DNA from 3 places in the Providencia sp. PROV004 genome. Region 3 is predicted to be linked to each of the others. Evidence: predicted binding sites of a transcription regulator. Region 3 holds the regulator's gene; each other region holds the start of a gene.

Region 1 (4,588 bases), 580 kb from region 3:
CAGAGCATGGGTTGGTATCGAAAAACTCGCTGTTCAAGATAATAACTTAATTAAAACAATCCCTGAGCTATATGTCGATCTTTCCTCCATTGCGAAAGGTTATGGTGTCGACGTTGTTGCTGAATATTTAGAATCATTAGGTATCAATAATTATATGGTTGATATTGGTGGTGAAGTGCGTACGAAAGGAACAAATGGTAAAGAAGTGCCATGGCGTATCGCAATAGAAAAACCCGCATCGGATGGTGTCAGCCAAACAGCACAAGAGATTATTGAACCAGGTGACCGCTCTATCGCTACATCAGGGGACTACCGTAATTACTTCGAGCAAGATGGCGTTCGTTTTTCTCATACGATAGACCCAAAAACAGGAAAACCAATCACACATAATTTAGTCTCTATTACAGTAATTGCAGAAAATTGCATGAGTGCTGATGGCTTATCTACAGGACTAAATGTTTTAGGGCCTGAAGTTGGCTTTGCTTTAGCTGAAAAAATGAATATTCCTGTTTTTATGATTGTTAAGACAGATAAAGGTTTTGAAGAGCGCTATACTAAGGCATTCGAACCATTTTTAACCAAAAAACAGTAGTTGTAGGAGGATAAAAAATGCTGAATATTTTTATTGCAGCCTTTGCACTGTTTTTGCTGGCCTTTTTAGGTATGTCACTTGGGTATATTATTAAACGTAAGAGTATCCAAGGTAGCTGCGGCGGGTTAAGCAGTATTGGTGTTGAAAAGGTGTGTGATTGCCCTGAGCCTTGTGATGCACGTAAAAAACGTATGGCGCGTGAAGAAGCCCGTCAAAAATTACTGGATAAAAACCGTATTATTTGAATAGTAATATTTAACGGTTCTATAACTAGTAATGAGCCGGAGATGTCTAAATATAGTTATTAGACATCTCCAAATATTACTTTCCCGTTATACAGTCTAAATTAATTGCATTTTCTTAGCACATGAAACAGAGACAGGGTAATTAACATGCATGCTTTTTGTCTCACCATCAAATCTAATCGTGACCTTTCCATTATCATTGTTGTTAATTTGGCAAGGTAAAAAATCACCACTACTCCACAGTTCATTACTTTTCGTAGTAATTTTAGCTTTCCAAGCACTTTTACCTGTTGTTGAGTAAGGGAATGAATTTACGTTAGAGCTAGATGTGGCATGTGCTAGATTATAAAATATAAACACATTATCATAGGGGTTATCACTATTATGATAATGTATTTCAACTTTCCTTAATGTTTCATTCCAATAATTCTCGACAATCATTGTTCCAATATTTGACATATAAAACCTTTTTTAAATTATTTTAAATAGAATTTTTGTGATGGATTAAATATATCAAGTTTTCTATAGCAGTAAATTAAGAACAATTATTATTAATTGATGAAAAGAATGTTTTTAAGATGTGATTTAATTCCTAAGCTATTATTAAAGTAATAATAGCTTAGGTGATGTTATTAGATTATTTTTTAAATGCTTTTGGGGAATCAACCATTACAGCATCAACACCAATTTCTTTTGCGAGTTGGTAGTCACTGTCATTATTAACACCAAAGACAATGATATAGGCATTGCCATTTTTTCTAAAACAGTCAATGGCTTCTTTATCCCATGAAAGGGTTGCTGGCGAGCGTGCTTCGCCTAAAGTATATTTTTCGACCACTTCAACTTTACGATGTAGTTCAAAGCCATACCAGCGAGTTGTTGTTTTGTCATTTTCTATTGAACATTGATGGTTCATCACAACATTTGCCAACAGGGTGCGAGTCTCATCACGACTTTCAAATAATGGGATCTTTGGAGAAAGGGATTTGAGTGCTTTTAAAAATTCATCATTAGTGGAATAAAAACGTACTTGGTTAAATGCATTAGTTTTATCTAAGAGAGCTAAAATCGCCTTTGCTTGAATATCAGGGTTGGCGTCAGGGGATTTTAAATCTACGTAGAAAGTTGTGTCTGGGTATTTTTGCAGAATATTTTCTAGTGTAGTGATAGTTGTTTTTTGTAAGGGGAATTGCTGATTATGTTTTTGACTAAACTTATAAGCAGCATTGACATGATTGAGTTGTTCTACTGTATAAGCAGATACGTTACCTTTTTTGTCCGTCAATGAATCTAGATCACTCGGACGATATAGGACTAATTGATTATCTTTACTAAGTTGAACGGTAAGCCAAATAGCATCGGCATTATTTTGCTTGGCTAAATCAATGGCATAAATTGTGTTTTCTGGTGCATCTGCTGTTCCTGCACGGTGAGCTACAATTTTAGGGGATAGTGCTAAATTAGGGGAAAGTGCGAAAACTGTTTGGCTAGCAAGCAGCATAATGAGAGGAGCCATAAATTTAACATATTTTGATGTTGATATAATTGCCATAGAGATGATCCATAAATAGTTTTTCAAGATATTGTTGTTGGTAAAACAACTCTTTTTATTACTTTTTTGTTTAAAAGTAAGTAGTAATACTTATTTTTAAGACAAACTTTAAGCCGAATCTAGAGTTGGATAGCTTGGCAGATGATTATTGCAATAATATGAATTACCTAATTATCATGGAGTTAGCTTTTTCATTCGTCAATTTTATGGTGATGTGACAATAATTGCATGGCTAATAAAAATACTGTATATTTAATCAGGTGTTTAATTGGCAGAGTTAACCCGTGCGTAAAATTATTCATATTGATATGGACTGCTTTTATGCAGCGATCGAAATGCGTGACGACCCAAGCCTTCGTAATGTCCCCATTGCAGTGGGGGGAAGCGCAGATCGCCGAGGCGTTATTAGTACTGCAAATTATAAAGCCCGTCGCTACGGTGTTCACAGTGCGATGTCTACTGCGATTGCACTTAGGCTTTGCCCTCACTTGAAAGTGGTTCCTGGGCATATGGCACTTTACAAAGAAACCTCCCTGTATATTCGAAAAATATTTGCTCGCTATACTGACCTCATAGAACCACTTTCTCTTGATGAAGCTTATTTGGATGTCACTGATTGTACGCAATTACATGGCTCTGCAACGCTAATTGCTGAGGCCATTCGCCAGCAAATCTTTGATGAACTGCAATTAACCGCTTCAGCGGGGATAGCGCCAATAAAATTTTTGGCGAAAATAGCTTCAGATATGAATAAACCCAATGGCCAATTCGTGATCACGCCGCAAAATATGGATCAATTTATTCTTAGCTTGCCCCTTAAAAAAATTCCTGGCGTGGGTAAGGTAACCGCTCAGAAATTAGCGGATATGGGGTTACTCACTTGTGCTGACGTCCAAAAATATGATGTTGTTACATTGGTTAAAAGCATGGGTAAATTCGGGCAGGTACTTTGGGATCGATGCCATGGTATCGATGAGCGTGCTATTAACCCTGATAGACTCAGAAAGTCGGTAGGGGTTGAACGCACCCTTGCAGAAGATATATATCAATGGAGCGATTGTCTGCCTCTGCTTGATAAACTCTATGACGAACTACAATTACGTCTAGCGAAGGTAAAACCCGATCTGCGTATTGCTCGTCAAGGTGTAAAATTTAAATTTGCAGACTTTCAGCAAACAACACAAGAACACGTATACCCAATTCTCAATAAACAAGATTTAGTCCAGATAGCGAAACAAGTTTGGGATAATCGCCGCTTAGGGCGTGGTGTTCGGTTAGTTGGTTTGCATGTGATGCTGCAAAGCCCACAGCTTGAAAGGCAATTATTACTTGAATTATAAAAAACACCCATCGCATGATGGGTGTTTCATAACAATTAATTGCTTATTCTTTGACTGGAATTGCTTTTAAAACCGCAGTTAGTAATTTCCAATACTCTCCAACGCTTGCAATGTGTACACGTTCATCAGGGGAGTGTGCACCGCGAATAGTTGGCCCAATTGAAACCATATCCATGTCTGGGTAAGGTTTTTTGAATAGACCACACTCAAGGCCTGCGTGGATCACCATGACATTAGGGATTTTACCGAACAGCTTGTTGTAGGTATCGCTGACTAAATGCATTACTGGTGAGTCTGCATCTGGTTGCCAACCTGGGTAGCTACCTTCTGCACGGTATTGGGCTTGTGCTAATTTACTGATAGATGTCAACATGTTAACAACGTAGTTTTTGCCGCTATCGATAAGTGAACGAACAAGGAAGATAATTTCTGCTTTATCTTCAGTTAGTCGTACAACACCTTCGTTAAGTGAGGTTTCAACCACGCCAATGGCAACATCACTCATGCGGATCACACCGTTTGGCGCCGCATTTAAGAAGAAAACAAAACGTTTTTGGCAGTCATCAGAAAGTGCTTTTAATTCGCTTTGCGTTTCATCTAGTAGCAGAACAAGGTTAGGCTCAACGACGGCTAATTCATTTTTCAGAATATCTTCATAACGAGCTCTTAGGGCAGTTAACTCAGCGACTTTGTTCGCAGGAACGGCAATAATGGCGTAAGCTTCCCGAGGAATGGCGTTACGAACAGTACCACCTCTGAAATCTAATAGTTTTAGGTTTAAATCTTCTGCGTGGCCAGCTAGAAAACGTGCTAACAGCTTATTGGCATTACCTAAGCCTAAATGTACATCACCACCAGA
Region 2 (4,588 bases), 1.7 Mb from region 3:
TACATTATGACAAAGTCGGTTTATTATTTTATATTTATTGACAGATGAGGTTACTAAACAAATTCATATTTAAGAGAGGATGAATCATGAGTACAGCTAAATTATTTAAAGCATCTTCAAATGAACTTTTATATACACGCAATGATATGGAAGACAGCGTAAAATTGGAAACCATTGGAATACTTAATGTTATGGTAGTCCATTTTACCGATCTCTCTCTAATGACTAAACAAGCCCACTGGAATATGCGTGGTCGCAATTTTATCGCCGTACATGAAATGTTAGATGGTTTTAGAACCACGCTAGTTGAACACTTAGATGAATTCGCTGAACGCGCAGTTCAATTGGGAGGCGTTGCTATTGGTACAACCCAAGAAGTTAGCCGCTTCACTTCGTTAGAGGCTTACCCAATTAATATTCACAGTGTACAAGATCATTTGAAAGCATTAGCAGACCGTTATGCGGTCGTCGCGAATGATATTCGAAAAGCAATTGATGAAGTGGAAGACGAAGATACCGCAGATATGTTTACCGCGGCTTCCCGCGATATGGATAAATTCCTCTGGTTTTTAGAAGCTAATATTGAGTAATGTCGTAAATAGAGTCAATTCAAATTGACCAATGGCCACTGCAAAGTGGCCATTTTATTTACTAACAATTAGCTATATAAATCAAACTATTATTGAAATTTAAATACCTTAAAAAAAATACATTAACTTAATGATAATTATTTACTGTTTTTAGATATTTCAGGCTGTTCTATCGGAAATACAGGTAATGCATTTAATAATCTTTTGCCATAATTTTTAGTTAATAACCGTTTATCATAAATAATAATTTCACCATAACATTCATGACTACGAATTAACCTACCTGCTTGCTGTATCAAATTAAATGAAGCACTCGGTAAACTTTGAACTTCAAACGGGTATCGCTTCAACGACTTCAACCAATCACCTTCAGTGATAATCACAGGGTTTGTTACTGGTGGAAATGCAATTTTATGAATATGGACCTGCGTTAAATATTCCCCTTTTAGGTCTAACCCCTCAGCAAACGATTGTAAGCCAATTAAAGCACTAGATTGCCCTTGATTAATTCTTTCACAATGTGTTTCGACTAACCGATAACGTGGTTGATCTCCTTGAACTAAAAGCTGCAAACGCAAATCTTTTACGTGCTCAAGAAAACCTTCCATTGCTCTTTGACTACTAAATAAAACCAACACGCCACGGTGAGTATTTTTAATAAATTGTTCACGAAAAAACACCGCCATTTCCGCTAAGTGTTCCGCTTCATTGTTTATCGTTGGCTCATATTCCATTTTAGGAATAATAATTTTTCCCTGCTCAACATGGTTAAAAGGAGAGGACAATGTCACAAAGCGATCATCACTTTTTTCAGACAGCCCAGTAAGTTCCATAAAACGTGAATAACTGTTCAACGACCTCAGCGTTGCTGATGTAATCACAATATGAGGAATATTTCGCCATAACAAATGTTGTAATTGCTCACTCACCCGGATCCCAGCACAATGCATAAAGAAACGAGATTGGTTTTTCTCATAACGCCGACTTAACCATTTTGACACAGGGGCACCTGAACTTTGCTCTAATGCCGCCAGCCGCCAGAGCTTCGACATATTTTCAAAGTATCCCATAGCCCTACTAGTTACAATAATCGACCGATGTAAGCGAACAATATCTTGCTTCGCAGTTTGTTCCGTCAAATCATTTAAGATAGCTTCCGCTAACCCCTGTAGGGCATCTGTCTGCTTAAATAGCACCTGACAGCTTAATTGCATTGCTTCAGGCAATACACCTAGCGGAAATAAATACTCAGTTTCTTTTGACGTTTCTGGCAATAAGGCATTTGCTAGTAATGAAAAATCACGAAATGTTTCACGCAATTTTTCTGCATGTTGCTGTAATCGTTCAGGGTTAGCTAACTTTGGTGGTTTTGCTGGGCGAAATTGCCCCATATATTGCCCAACATGCTGAATAAAGCTATCAAGCTGTGCCGTTAATTGAACTAGCGTAATTTCGCCTTCAACTTCAAGGGCATCCCTTGCAACGTCTGGAACATGGTGACCTTCATCAAGCACTAATAATAAATTTTTCGGGTCAGGTAATACCGACTCACTCTCCATAGCTGCCATTACCAACGCGTGGTTAGCAACCACTACATCTGCATCTTCGATTTCTCGCCTAGCAATAAAAAATGGGCACCGCTGATAAAATTGGCAATTACGGCCTAAACAGTTCATTTTATCTGTGCTGACTTTACGCCATAAGCTATCGCTAAATGCCCTTTTGTGATGATCCCTTAGCCCATCCCATGCAAAGCTTTGAAAATCATGCCGCAGCTGCTGACAAATTGCCCGTTCTTCACTATTCGCAATTTCCGTTTTGTCTTCCACCAATAACATTAAATCTATTTGCTCACCTTCTGCTGCACAAATAGCTTCTAAATTACGGGGGCAAACATAACGAGCACGCCCAAATGCACCTGTATATTTTAGATCAGGAATAATTTTGCTTAATAACGGTAAATCCTTACTATAAATTTGGTCTTGTAATGCCACATTCGCCGTACTAACCACTAAGGTTTTTCCTTCTTCCCTACCAACCGCTATCCCCGGTATTAAATAAGATAGAGTTTTCCCTACTCCAGTAGGCGCTTCTATGACCAAATGGCGGCCGTCATCATCCGCTAAATTTTTCGCGACTTGCGCTATCATCTGCCGCTGCGGGGCTCTTGAAACAAACCCATCAATTTGTACGGACAACCCTTTATACCACTGAGTTATTTGTTCTTTAGTTTTATTCGACAGGGACATAAATTATGCAGGTGACCAAAGTTAAAATGAAAGATAACGAAACTGACAACAATATGAAATATGAAAAAAACTCTTTTGCCAACCGCTTCGCAAAACTACTGTATTAATACCCATTATACATAAAAATTGGGAAGCTTTTTGCAAAACGCCCATTATGCGACAGAAAAAATAGCTTTTAACTTGTTTGCAACACTCATCCGGTTATACTTTGAGTTCTTACACTATTTGGATTTTTATCACTAGGCAGGCTATAGAAAATGAAAAAGGTTGTTATCGCACTTTGCGCATTATGTGCTTTTGGTTCTGTAGGCGGTATTGTGTTAGCTGGTATGAACATTTATACCCGTTCAACAACACCACTTGAACAAGGTCAACCGCAATCCCCTTCAGCACTGCCAGCACCTAATCAAATTCAGTAATTTTTAAATAATTTAGCAACCCAGGATGGAGATAGCTTATGTACAACGATTATTTCGTAACCCCACAATGGTTAAATTCACATCTATTTGATAATAACATCATTGTGCTCGATGCTTCCTCTCCACCACCAACCGCACCTTATGACTGCCGCCAACAATATTTAGAAGAACATATTCCTAACGCTCAGTTCTTTCATCAAGATGAAATTGCAGACAAAAGCTGTGATTTACCTCATATGCTGCCAAGTGCTGAAGTTTTTAGCCAAGCAGTTAGTGCCATGGGTATTGGCAATGACACCCAAGTTATTATTTATTCTCAGAATAACTTATTTTCATCCCCAAGAGCATGGTGGACTTTCACCACGATGGGCTGCAAAAACGTTAAAATTTTAGCCGGTGGCATCGATGCTTGGAAAGCTGCTGGGTTTGATGTTCAGTCAGGGGAAGTCACTCCGCCAGCTGCGAAGCAATTCCATGCCACACGTAAAGACAGTAACGCACTGAATCAAGAACAAGTACTTGAGATTGTAAATCAAGGCAAAATTCAAATTATTGATGCTCGCGCAGAGCCACGCTTTCTTGCCCAAGCGCCAGAACCGCGTCCGGGTTTACGTATGGGGCATATTCCAGGGAGCAAAAACGTCCCATGGGATCTTCTTGTGGAAAATGGTACATTCAAATCACCAGAGCAACTTAAAGCTATCTTTGCTAAGCAAGGTGTAGATATCCATGCGCCTTCTGTGACGACCTGTGGTTCAGGAATGACCGCTGCAGTGGTATTAATGGCATTAACCTTATTAGGTAACCAAAACCTGCGTTTGTATGATGGTTCATGGGCCCAATGGGGGCAAGATAACGGCCTGCCAATCGAGTCGTAACCCTCTTCTTCCATAAAAATATAAGCCACTCGATATTTAAGTGGCTTATAGAATGAGCATTTACCAAGTAGAAGAAATGGCTATTTGGCAAATATCCCGGCTAAGAACAGTACGACAATCGCACCGATGACCGCGACAACAAAACTCCCAAAGTTGAAGCCATCAACTTTTCCTTTACCAAAGAAAGTACTGATGTAACCACCCACAACAGCACCAACAATCCCCAGCACGGTGGTCATAATGAACCCCATGTGATAAGTACCTGGCATCAGCCACTTAGCTAAAACACCAGCAATTAAACCAAAAATAATCCAAGCAATTACACCCATCTTACGCCTCCCAGACTCGGTAATTTCACTATAATGTTAAAATGTTCCCATATAATAGTAGAGCTTTAAATAAATTAAATCACTCTCCTACCAATTAAGTAAAGACCCTATAAGTTAATTTCG
Region 3 (4,588 bases):
GTTACGGTAATAGGTCATCAAGACGGCATTTTCGCGAGGAAGAATGATAATATCCCCCATGCTGTCTTTTTCGACTTCAAATTTATCCATGTGCAAAGCATGTTCTAACAATTGCTCGGCCGTTTTATTTGGCGTTGTAGCATCTGCGGTGTATGGCACATTGCGCAATAATTGCAGGTAACAGTCGACTTGTTCAACTAGTTGCTCACGAGTCAGTGAGCGTTGACGAGAAGCCAGTAACGCAGTCGCACACAGGTTAATCGCATTGGCTGCTGCTGCATTATTAATATTGACCATAATGTTATCAGCTAACGAACTGACCGTTGGGTTTAGCCAAGTTGGTCTTTGTGGTTCGATAGGGTCGATAGAGTCGCGCCAATCAGGTACACGCTGGTTGAGATAGTGTGGAAGCGAAATTGGCTGGCCAAAGTTAACATAGCCTTGGCCTAGGTTGCGCAATTTACGTAAGCCGCGAACCATAGAGAAAAAGCCTTCTTTCTCTTTTTCTGCACCGCGCAGTTCTTTGGCGTAAGTACCCACTTCCATCACATGCTCATACCCGATGTAGATAGGAACAATGGTGATAGGGCGTGAGTCACCGCGCAACATCGCTTGTAACGTCATGGAGAGAGTACCCGTCTTAGGCTGTAACAAACGACCGGTACGTGAGCGCCCACCTTCCACAAAGTACTCGATGGAGTAACCTCGGGCAAATAGCTCACTTAAATATTCACGGAAAACGGTCGAATACAGTTTATTGCCTTTGAACGTTCGGCGAATAAAAAAGGCCCCTAAACGACGGAAAATAGGCCCAGCAGGCCAGAAATTGAGGTTGATCCCCGCGGCAATATGGGGTGGAACTAGCCCTTGATGGTATAGCACATATGAGAGCAGTAAGTAGTCCATATGGCTACGGTGGGATGGCACATAAACGATTTCATGGCCGTCTTGTGCTAGCTGGCGGACTCGTTCAGCGTGCTGAACATTAATGCCTTGATAAAGGCGATTCCAAGTCCAACTAAGAACCCTATCCGTTAAACGTACTGCTTCATAAGAGAAATTGGCTGCGATTTCTTCCATCATCCCAACGGCATTTTGCTGAGCTTTTTTGAGTGGAATTTTTTTACTGCGCGCTTCGTCTTCAACGGCTTTTTCAATTGCTTTTGACGTCAATAACTTATTAAACAGCTCATAACGTGCAGGGAGTTTAGGCCCAACTGCTGCGAGACGTTGGCGCGAATAGTGAATACGTGCGACACGAGCAAGTTTGTTGGCAATAATGGTGTCTGTACCGTGGTCTTGTGCCATTTTCCCAATTGAGACAATCGGAGATAAACGTACGAAGCTGTCACGTCCTAACCATAAAACGGCGAAGAATTTTTGGATGCCATTTAACAGTTTCAGTGGTGGTGCTGGGGTATGGCCTTCACGACCAGGTGAGCGCCCAAACATCACGGATGCCGGTAGCATTTGAATATCTAGATTTGGGTTGTTTTTATGCAAATCTAAATAAGCATGGAATGTTTTTACTGAATCCTTACGTGGATTCGGTGAATAATAGCGAAAAACACGTGGGCCATCATCGATAAAAACGTAGGCCGGAAGCTTCGTTCCATTGATATCATTGTCGACCAGCGGGTCTGGCAGACCAATAGCTAAGCATTGGTGCCGTAGCGTGAGGAGGTCAGACTTCGAATGATAAGGTAATACGTATAGGGTTGGCCTGTTGACATCAAGCTGCAACTCAGTGATGGGATCCGAAGGAATTAGTTTACTTTTTACCAATAATTTAAGTGGTAAATTCAACGTGTTGTAATATATTTTACGCCATAGTGACATAAATGATTATAGCCTCTTGTTAACAATGCTGCGCAATCATACCAGAAATACATGGTTAGATCTGTTACTGACAATTCACTTTGACCGTAAAAATCGATTATTGTTTGTATTTTTTAAGGAATAAATATGGCGAGTCAAGTTAAGGGCTTCACGCGAGTGATTAAAGCTGCGGGGTATTCCCTTAAAGGTTTGAAGGCAGCTTGGGTTAATGAAGCCGCATTTAGGCAAGAATCTGTTGCTGCAATTATCGCGATTTTTATCGCATTTTATTTAGATATCAGCTATATAGATAGGATTTTGTTAGTGAGTTCTGTTGTTCTGGTGGCAATAGTCGAATTACTGAATAGCGCGATAGAAGCCGTAGTTGACCGTATCGGAAGTGAATATCATGAACTTTCAGGGAGAGCTAAAGATATTGGTTCTGCCGCGGTATTTGTGAGTATCGGTTTAGCGTTGTTTATTTGGGTACTTGTATTATGGCAGCGCTATTTCCCTGGTTAAGGTGTTTGGTTACTTAATCAGGTAAAAAGAAAATAAATCGATAACAAATGCTTAAATTGAGCGATTTAACTGTTCCAAATCTTCATTTACCTGTATATACTCACAGCTTGACTGTATAAACAAACAGGGGAACGGAATGAAAGCACTGACGGCTCGACAACAGCAGGTTTACGATCTAGTGCGTGACCACATTTCGCAGACGGGTATGCCTCCTACACGCGCTGAGATAGCAGCAAGCCTTGGTTTTCGTTCGCCTAATGCGGCAGAAGAACATTTAAAGGCCTTAGCGCGTAAAGGGGTTATTGAAATCGTCTCAGGTGCATCTCGAGGTATTCGTCTGCTTCTTGAAGAAGAAACCGAAGATCAGGGGTTACCTCTGATTGGACGTGTAGCTGCTGGCGAACCATTATTAGCACAGGAACATATTGAGAGCCACTATCAAGTTGACCCTGAGCTGTTTAAACCACATGCAGATTTCTTATTGCGTGTGAATGGGATGTCCATGAAAGATATTGGTATTATGGATGGCGATTTATTAGCTGTGCATAAAACACAAAATGTACATAACGGGCAAGTAGTGGTTGCACGTATCGAAGATGAAGTCACTGTTAAACGTTTTAAGCAACAGGGTAACCGTGTTGAGTTAATAGCAGAAAACCCAGAATTCGAACCTATTGTTGTTGACTTGCGTCAGCAAAATTTCACTATTGAAGGTTTAGCGGTTGGGGTTATTCGTAACAGTGATTGGTATTAATTTTCGTTAGCAACCAGCTGTGTTACAGACGGTGAAGACGATTGCAGGCAGATTTCATGGTTTTATTCTGAAGTCTGCCTGTTTTGTTTCCTTTCTTATATTTTTCTCTTCTCTATTTTCTCTTTGCATTTCATCAAACGATCTAGCAGTCCGGCTATTTACTTTTTCTTAGGGGTTACAGGTTGTTCGTGGTTATGATGACAATGTTCATGATCTTGGCAGCTATTCACTTCGTCGCAATTTTTACATAAACCATGGTTTTCCACTACGGTATGCCTTAAGCGGAATTGGTGTTCATCTGCCAAATTAATAATTGCGGCTTCTATCGTTGTGCAATCACTTTCCGTTACGCTTCCGCACTGGTCGCAAATTAACATAACAGAGATATGGCTTGGGTTATCAAAATGGTGACAAACAACATAGCTGTTGGTTGATTCGATTTTATGGATAAAACCTTGCTCCATTAAGAACTCAAGGCCACGATAAACGGTAGGTGGCTTAGCCTGAGGTTCAATTTCACGTAGTAAGTCGAGTAAATCATAAGCACTGATCGCACCATGCTGTTGTGCTATTAGGCTCAATACCGTTTCTCTCTGTGGTGTCAACCTGACGCCTCTTGATTGGCAAATATGTTCTGCCATCGCAAGAACTTTTTTTTCACTCATCTTTTCCATTTTACTGACCCCACCCGTTGAAAAATGCAAATGTTTACTGCACACAAGTTTATCACAGTTTCTTGAACTATTGAGAATCAAGAGATGAATGCGGTGCTATCAAAAAATTTTAGCTTTGCTGAGTTTTTTTTGACTAATAAATAAAATATAAAAAATGATATTTAATTTTATTTAAAAATAAACAGATAAAATGAAACATATATTAAACAAATTTATTATAAATTCATAACTCATGATGAACAATTAATTGAAAGATTTAGTTTTAATTTGATGTAATTTTAATTAAGACTTATCTTGCCTTTAATTTACAACCTTCTTTTCTCACCCTCTAAAGCTTACTTTATGGGGTTTATGTTTATTATTTTTGCAGGAGCACAGATTAATCTTATTTTATTTATATAATATTAGGCAATGATTAAAGTCATTGCCTAATATATTTAGATTAGTATTTATATTCAATACCTAACCAATAATTACGACCCTCTTCGATATACCCATTAGTATATTCATATGATTTATCGAATAAGTTATTAACTGATGTATTAACAGATATTCCTTGTCCAAAGTCATAATCTAAACGTAGGTCAGTTTTGGCATATCCACGCACTTTGCTATCTGCATCGACATAATTAAAGGCCCAGCTTCTTGCTTCTTCGGTTACAGTGATGCTGAATGGCTCATAAGGGGTAAATTTCACCCAAGCGAAGGCTTTGTGGATAGGTAATTCAGCAACATGTTTAACGCTGTAGTGTTTTGGATCAGCATGAATGTAGCCGTAACTTAAACCCGCTTCTAACCAATCGGTAATTTGCCCGTTAGT

What was found. Region 3 encodes LexA, which represses DNA repair genes until DNA is damaged. Its sites were predicted from a motif close to TNCTGTATGTACATACAGNA; they were not measured.
Region 1: the regulator LexA is predicted to act here: its motif matches at 2,632-2,651, upstream of dinB (DNA polymerase IV).
Region 2: the regulator LexA is predicted to act here: its motif matches at 3,044-3,063, upstream of dinG (ATP-dependent DNA helicase DinG).

Annotation. Positions count from the first base shown of each region.
Region 1 covers NZ_CP042859.1:1,046,834-1,051,421, forward strand. Annotated here, with positions in the region: gene FVA69_RS04615 (FAD:protein FMN transferase) at 1-592, shown strand, start outside; gene nqrM ((Na+)-NQR maturation NqrM) at 610-837, shown strand; gene FVA69_RS04625 (hypothetical protein) at 934-1,296, opposite strand; gene FVA69_RS04630 (glycerophosphodiester phosphodiesterase family protein) at 1,475-2,389, opposite strand; gene dinB (DNA polymerase IV) at 2,674-3,729, shown strand; gene pepD (beta-Ala-His dipeptidase) at 3,773-4,588, opposite strand, start outside.
Region 2 covers NZ_CP042859.1:3,320,459-3,325,046, forward strand. Annotated here, with positions in the region: gene dps (DNA starvation/stationary phase protection protein Dps) at 87-590, shown strand; gene dinG (ATP-dependent DNA helicase DinG) at 728-2,839, opposite strand; gene FVA69_RS15170 (hypothetical protein) at 3,097-3,258, shown strand; gene sseA (3-mercaptopyruvate sulfurtransferase) at 3,297-4,136, shown strand; gene FVA69_RS15180 (GlsB/YeaQ/YmgE family stress response membrane protein) at 4,217-4,465, opposite strand.
Region 3 covers NZ_CP042859.1:465,023-469,610, forward strand. Annotated here, with positions in the region: gene plsB (glycerol-3-phosphate 1-O-acyltransferase PlsB) at 1-1,839, opposite strand, end outside; gene FVA69_RS02040 (diacylglycerol kinase) at 1,966-2,340, shown strand; gene lexA (transcriptional repressor LexA) at 2,477-3,094, shown strand; gene zur (zinc uptake transcriptional repressor Zur) at 3,253-3,768, opposite strand; gene FVA69_RS02055 (TonB-dependent receptor plug domain-containing protein) at 4,211-4,588, opposite strand, start outside.